3 regions of the Mesorhizobium sp. 131-3-5 genome follow, and region 2 is predicted to be linked to each of the others. Evidence: predicted binding sites of a transcription regulator. Region 2 holds the regulator's gene; each other region holds the start of a gene.
What was found. The regulator PhoB, encoded in region 2, activates phosphate uptake and scavenging genes when phosphate is short. The targets are predictions, from matches to a motif close to TGTCATNNANCTGTCAT.

Region 1: the regulator PhoB is predicted to act here: its motif matches at 796-812, upstream of JG747_RS32285 (ceramide glucosyltransferase).
Region 3: the regulator PhoB is predicted to act here: its motif matches at 1,264-1,280, upstream of phnC (phosphonate ABC transporter ATP-binding protein).

The regions. Positions count from the first base shown of each region.
Region 1 covers NZ_AP023254.1:6,597,497-6,599,759, reverse strand. Annotated here, with positions in the region: gene JG747_RS32295 (Hsp33 family molecular chaperone) at 1-204, shown strand, start outside; gene apaG (Co2+/Mg2+ efflux protein ApaG) at 242-634, opposite strand; gene JG747_RS32285 (ceramide glucosyltransferase) at 914-2,065, shown strand; gene JG747_RS32280 (O-succinylhomoserine sulfhydrylase) at 2,098-2,263, opposite strand, start outside.
Region 2 covers NZ_AP023254.1:1,436,120-1,438,382, reverse strand. Annotated here, with positions in the region: gene JG747_RS07070 (ROK family protein) at 1-737, shown strand, start outside; gene phoB (phosphate regulon transcriptional regulator PhoB) at 750-1,439, opposite strand; gene phoU (phosphate signaling complex protein PhoU) at 1,459-2,166, opposite strand; gene pstB (phosphate ABC transporter ATP-binding protein PstB) at 2,192-2,263, opposite strand, start outside.
Region 3 covers NZ_AP023254.1:1,876,317-1,878,579, forward strand. Annotated here, with positions in the region: gene phnD (phosphonate ABC transporter substrate-binding protein) at 1-179, opposite strand, end outside; gene phnC (phosphonate ABC transporter ATP-binding protein) at 328-1,185, opposite strand; gene JG747_RS09150 (DUF1868 domain-containing protein) at 1,420-2,130, opposite strand; gene JG747_RS09155 (DapH/DapD/GlmU-related protein) at 2,216-2,263, opposite strand, start outside.

The DNA of each region.
Region 1 (2,263 bases), 1.5 Mb from region 2:
TTCCACGAGCATGGCGTACGCGTCTTCGGCGGCGTTCCCGTGGCCGACCAGTGCTCATGCTCGCGCGACAAGATCCGCGGCATCCTCGAGGGCTTCTCCGCGCAGGAGATCGAGGACAGCACCGAGGATGGCGGCATCCACGTCGCCTGCGAATTCTGCTCGACACAGTACGACTTCGATCCGGCGGAATTTGCCGCACAGTAAAGCCATTCCTTCTCCCCGTGGAACGGGGAGAAGGACGCTAATTCACCGTCCGCCGCGTCCCCGGCAGATCCAGCGAGAACGCCGGGATGGCGATGTCGAAGGTCTCGCCGCGCTTGTTGCGCATCGTATAGTGCCCGACCATGATGCCTGAGGGCGTCGAGAGCGGGCAGCCGGACGTGTATTGATAGCTGTCGCCGGGATTGAGTTCGGGCTGGTCGCCGACGACGCCCGGGCCGCGCACTTCCTCGACTCGGCCGGCACCGTCGGTGATGTGCCAATAGCGCGACAGAAGCTGCACGAATTCGTCCGACTGGTTGTCGATCGTTATCTGATAGCCCCAGACATAGCGGTTCTCGGAAGGATCGGAGCGGTCCTCGAGATAGAACGGCCTGACCTGCACTTCGATTTTGCGCGTGACGGCGCGGTACATAAGCGGCTCCAAAACAATCTAGAGCATGATCCCGAAAAGTGGGAACCGGTTTTCGGAAAAGATCATGCTCAAACCAACAGAACCTTTCGGCGCTCCCGGCGAGCAGGTCAACGTGCGCGTCTTGTCGCGCCTCGTCTTGAAACGCAGGTGCCGGCAAAGAATGTCATTTAAGTGACACATGACAATGGTGGTGTGCACGAACCGGGCGACTCGGCGCTCTGTCGAACTGTTGAAAACGGCCACGATGCGGGCCGTCTCTTCTGGAGTGACCAGATCTCGATGGAACTCGCTCTCATAGCCGCCTCGCTTTCGACTGCTCTTATCCTTTCAAACACTGCAAGTATCCTTCTCGCCGCCTCACAGCTGAGACGGCGCACGACGATCGCACCGCCGGCCGGCAAATCGCCGCCGGTATCGATTGTCATACCCTCGCGCGGCGTCGAGCCGTTCACGCAGGAGACGCTGGAGCGCGCCTTCTCGCTAGACTGGCCCCGCTACGAGCTGATCTTCTGCGTCGCTCATGGAGACGACCCAGTGGTCAGGCTGATCCGTGCCGCCATTGGCCGCTTTCCAAAAGTGCCGGCCCGGCTGTTGATCGGCGACGACCGCGTCAGCGCCAATCCCAAGCTCAACAATTGCGTCAAGGGCTGGGAAGCCGCGCGGCACAATTGGGTTGTCCTGGCCGACTCCAACGTGCTGATGCCGAGAGACTACGTCCAGCATCTGATGGCGGCGTGGCGGCCGGACACCGGCCTTGTCTGCTCGACACCGATCGGTTCGCGGCCGGAGGGCTTCTGGGCCGAGGTCGAATGCGCCTTCCTCAACACGCTGCAGGCGCGCTGGCAATATGCCGGCGAGGCGCTCGGCCTTGGCTTTGCCCAGGGCAAGAGCATGTTGTGGAACAAGCCGATGCTGGATGCCAATGGCGGCATCCGCGCGCTGGCCGCCGAAATCGCCGAAGACGCCGCCGCGACCAAGCTGGTCAGTGGGCTTGGCCTGCGCGTCAATCTCGTCGCGGCACCCTTCGAGCAGCCGCTTGGCCGACGCACGCTTGGCACGATCTGGTCGCGCCAGGCCCGCTGGGCGCGCTTGCGCCGCGTCACCTTCCCACGGTTCTTCGCGCCGGAAATCCTGACCGGCGCGGTGGTGCCGCTGGCGCTTGCGCTGGTTGCGGCGGCAAGCGCCGGCTTCAGCCTGCCGCTGACGGCCATCGCCGTGCTGGCGGCCTTTTATCTCCCGGAATGCGCCCTGGCCTGGTCCAAGGGCTGGCACCTTTCGCCGCGCACGGTCGCGGCGATGATTGCGCGGGACTTGCTGCTTCCAACCATGTGGGGGCGCGGCTGGCTCGGCGGCGCCGTCGACTGGCGCGGCAATGCGATGACCATCGGCACCAAGGCGGCCGAACTGGAAGAGGCGTCGTCGCGCGCCTGATCGCGGCGCGGACGACCTACCTCGACGACCCTCTATTTAGCGGCCTTGAGAGCCTGCGCGATGTCTTCCAGAAGGTCATCGGTATCCTCCAGGCCGACCGACAGCCTGAGCGTTCCTGGCCCGATGCCGAGTTCGGCGCGCGCCTCGTCGCTCAAGTTCTTGTGCGTGGTCGTCGCCGGATGGGTGATCAGGCTCTTG
Region 2 (2,263 bases):
CGCAGACCGACATCGCCTTCGCAGACATACTCGAAGCCGAGTTCGGTATCCCCGCCACCATGGAAAACGACTGCAACATGATGGCGGTGGCGCTGCGCTGGCGCGATCCCGAGCGCTACCGTGACGACTTCATCGCCATCCTGCTTTCGCACGGCATCGGCATGGGGCTGGTGCTGAAGGGCGAGTTGTTCACTGGCACCCATTCCTCAGGCGGCGAATTCGGCCACATGATCCACCGGCCGGGCGGCGCGCTCTGCCGCTGCGGGCGGCGCGGCTGTGTCGAGGCCTATGCCGGCAATTACGCCATCTGGCGCAACGCCAGGCAGCTCGGCGAGGACACCGAGCCGGTGGCCGATGTCAGCGACGCGCAGATGCGGGCGCTGGCCGCGACGGCACGGGAACGGGACGGGCCCGAGCGCGAAGCCTACCGCAAGGCCGGGGAGGCACTCGGCTACGGCCTCGGCAGCCTGTTTGCGCTGATCGATCCCGCGCCCGTCGCCATGGTCGGCGTCAGCGCCGCTGCCTTCGACCTGATCGAGCCGGCATTGCGCGAGGCCATCGCCCAGACCGCCGGCGGCCAGCACTCGAAATCGATCTCCTTCGACACCGAGCCGAACGAACTGCCGCTGATCCGCGAAGGCTGTGCCATGCGCGCGCTGACCTTCGTCGACCAGGAGATTTTCGCGCCCGGCGTGCAAACGAAAGCAGGCCCTGCCGCGAAGAAAAACGTCGCCTGAGTCAGGTCGTGCTCAATCCTCGCGGATCGCGTAGCCCGCCCCACGGATGGTGCGGATGACATCCGGCATGCGGCCATTGTTGACCGCCTTGCGCAACCGGCCGACATGCACGTCCACGGTGCGCTCGTCGATGTAGATCGTCTCGCCCCAGACATTGTCGAGCAGTTGGCTGCGCGAGAACACGCGCCCGGGGTGCCGCATCATGAATTCGAGCAGGCGGAATTCGGTCGGCCCGAGCCGGATCTCGCTCTTCTTGCGGTAGACCCGGTGCGATTCACGGTCGAGCACGATATCGCCGACCTTGAGCACGCTGGACAGCACTTCCGGCTTGGCGCGGCGCAGCAGCGCCTTGACGCGGGCCATGAATTCCGGCGTCGAGAACGGCTTGACCAGATAGTCGTCGGCGCCGGTGGAGAGCCCACGTACACGGTCGCTTTCCTCGCCCCGGGCGGTCAGCATGATGATCGGCAGCCGCTCGGTCTCGGGCCGCATTCGCAGGCGCCGGCAGAGTTCGATGCCGGACACCGCCGGCACCATCCAGTCGAGCACAAGGAGGTCGGGCACGTTCTCCTGCAGGCGGATTTCGGCTTCGTCGCCGCGGGTCACCACCTCGACCTGGTAACCCTCCGATTCCAGATTGTAGCGGAGGAGCACGCCGAGCGGCTCCTCGTCCTCCACCACCATGATGCGTGGTGCGATCATCGATTGATTACCCCTGCGCTCAGGCCGCCGGCGCCGACATCGCCGTCTCGTCCTGTTTTGGACGGTTGGCGGGCAGTTGAGTGCCGGTCAGGACATAGTACGCATTCTCGGCGATGTTGGTCACATGGTCGCCGATGCGTTCGAGATTCTTGGCGCAAAACAACAGATGCGTGCAAGCCGTGATGTTGCGCGGGTCTTCCATCATATAGGTCAGCAATTCGCGGAAGACGGAGGTGTATTTGACGTCGATGCGCTCGTCGTCGGCGCGCAGCTTCGCCAGTGCCGCGGCATCGCGCGCCGCATACTCCTCGATCACACCCTGCACCTGGATCAACACCAGCTGCGCCATGGCGTCGATGGAATGCGACAGGTCGCGCGGCGTGGCGCTGAGGCCGACAGTGCCGACGCGCTTGGCGATGTTCTTGGCAAGGTCGCCAATGCGTTCGAGGTCGCCGGCCATGCGGATCGAGCCGACGACATGACGCAGGTCGTCGGCCATCGGCTGGCGCTTGGCGATCAGCGTGATGGCGCGGTCGTCGAGTTCGCGCTGGCGCGCATCCATGATGGCGTCGTCGGAGACGACGCGCTGAGCGAGAGCATTGTCGGAGTTCAGCAGTGCCTTGGTGGCGCCGCCGACCATCGAGCCGGCGAGATCGCCCATGTCGCTGATCAGCCTGCTGATCTGTCCGAGATCCTCGTCGAAGGCTGCGACTGTGTGTTCGGCCATGATCCTGGTCCTCGTATGCGTGCGATCAGCCGAAGCGGCCGGTGATGTAGTCTTGCGTGCGCTTCTCGCGAGGCGACGTGAAGATCTTCTCGGTGCG
Region 3 (2,263 bases), 440 kb from region 2:
TTCTCGAAGCCGAATTCGGCCTTCAGATGATCGGCCAGGCATTGGTAGTTGCGCAGCCGGTCGGTCTCGTTTTCACCGCCCAGAATGCCGACGCGGAATTCCTTCATGTCGGCGGCGTGGGCCATGCTGGTTGCCATGGCAAGCACCGAAACGGCGCTGAAAACCATCTTCCTGAACATTTGATGTCTCTCCTGTAAGTTCCGGCCCCGCGCCGGCAGCGTTCTTGATCTTGACAAGTGCCCTTGACGCGGGCGGACGATCCCAACCGCCCTTTCTTGGCCCATGATCTTTCCCGAAAACCGGATTCCACTTTTCGGGATCATGGGCTCAGTAACCCGGGAATGCGGGTTCGAGCGGTCCGGCGGATGCGGCAATCTTCTGCTTGAAGGCAACGCTGGTGGAGGTGATGGCCTCCGATATCTCTGCGCCATTGCTGTCAGCGCCATAGACGAGGCGCACGGCCTCGCGGTTGAGCTCTTCCGGCGGGCCGTCGAAGACGACCTTGCCGGCGGCCATGCCGATGATGCGGTTGCAATAGGCGCGGGCGGTGTCGAGCGTGTGCAGATTGGTGACGACCGTGATGCCCTCGCGCAGATTGATGTCCTGCAGCGAATCCATCACCACCTTCGCGTTGAGCGGGTCGAGCGAGGCGATCGGCTCGTCGGCGAGGATCACTTTGGGCTGCTGCATCATGGCGCGGGCGATGGCGACACGCTGCTGCTGTCCGCCAGACAAGGTGCCGGCGGGCTGAAGCGCGGTGCGGGCTATGTCGAGCCGCTCGAGCGCGGCGACCGCCTCGGCGCATTCGGCGCGCGAGAACATGCCGAGAAGGTTGGACAGGGTCGAGCGATGGTTCAATTTGCCGAGCAGGACGTTTGTCAGCACGTCGAGGCGCGGCACCAGGTTGAACTGCTGGAAGATCATGGCGCAGTCGCGCTGCCAGCGCCTCAGCGGCGAGCCGCGCAACCGGGAGACCTCGGCGCCGTCAAAAAAAATCGACCCCTGGCTGGGGTCGACAAGTCGGTTGATCATGCGAAGAAGGGTCGACTTGCCAGCGCCCGAACGGCCGATGACGCCAACCATCTGACCCTGCGGGATCGAGATGTTGACGTCGCTGACGGCGGTGTTCTTGCCAAATCGTCGGCTGACACCACGGATTTCGAGTGTGGCAGAGCTTGCTGGCATGAGCAGGTTCCAGTCCGGACCTTGTTGATCGTCAGGCTCTCGCCTAGCGCAGCCACATGAACCTGCCGTGTCGCCAGCATGTCAGTTTTGTTACGCTCCACAGGCGCGACGGCTGAAGCGCGCCGCGCTGAAACGAATTCATGCGACGCGCTTCAGGTCTTTAGTTTTTATGCATGTCGTTCTCCCAAAACCGGGGCCACTTTCGGGCGACATGCATTGGCGCGTGACCGGCGATCAGCCAAGCACCAGCAATTCCTCGAAGTGCTTCATGTCGCGAAAGGCGCAGAAGGCGGGCGCCTTGATCTCGATCACCGGAGCCTGCCTTGTCAAAAGCGTCAGGCAATCGTCGAACAGAGCCTGCCATGCTGCCGCACGGTCGTCGGCAAGACGCCGGATCTGATACGCGAAGGTGATGTGGAAGACGTAGGCGTCATGATCGGGGTGCCGGTAGCCGAACGGCACCGCCAACGCATCGCGCCATTGACGCATGATGCGCACGTCCTCGTCGGTCGCGCCGGCAACGGTGAGACCGGTGGGCACGACCTCGATCACCTTGATGTTGAAAGGACCGAAGCCCTCGAAGCCCTTCAGGTGCTCCAGATAGAGGCGGGTCATGGCGTCGATGCTGGTGTCGAGCGGTACGTCCTGCGGCCAGTAAGGCAAGCGGCGGCGATATTCGATGACGCCCTGGAACAGCGTCATATGCAGGCTGGAAACGGGCGTGAAGGCGAGCCGGTCGGCGTCGGGCATCGCCAGCATCTTCTCGCGCACCGCAAGCACGGCGGCTTCGGAAGGCGATCCGCTGACGAGATGGCTGACGACGGTGTTGCCGGGCTCGGTCAGGAAATTGCCCGAGGTGTCGTAGCGCGTGCCGAGATGCGCCGGCGGGGTCGGGTTGGTGCCGGCAAAGAATCCGAAAAGCGAGGGTCTGACGGTGTCGAGCATGGCAATCTCCTTGGGGAGATGGCGTCCTGTCCGAGTCCTGTGTCAGAGATATGAACAGGCCCCCTTATGACGGCAATGTGAGGAACTATCCCTCGTATTTCTCCAGGAATGCCTCGGCCGTCAGCTCGCGAAA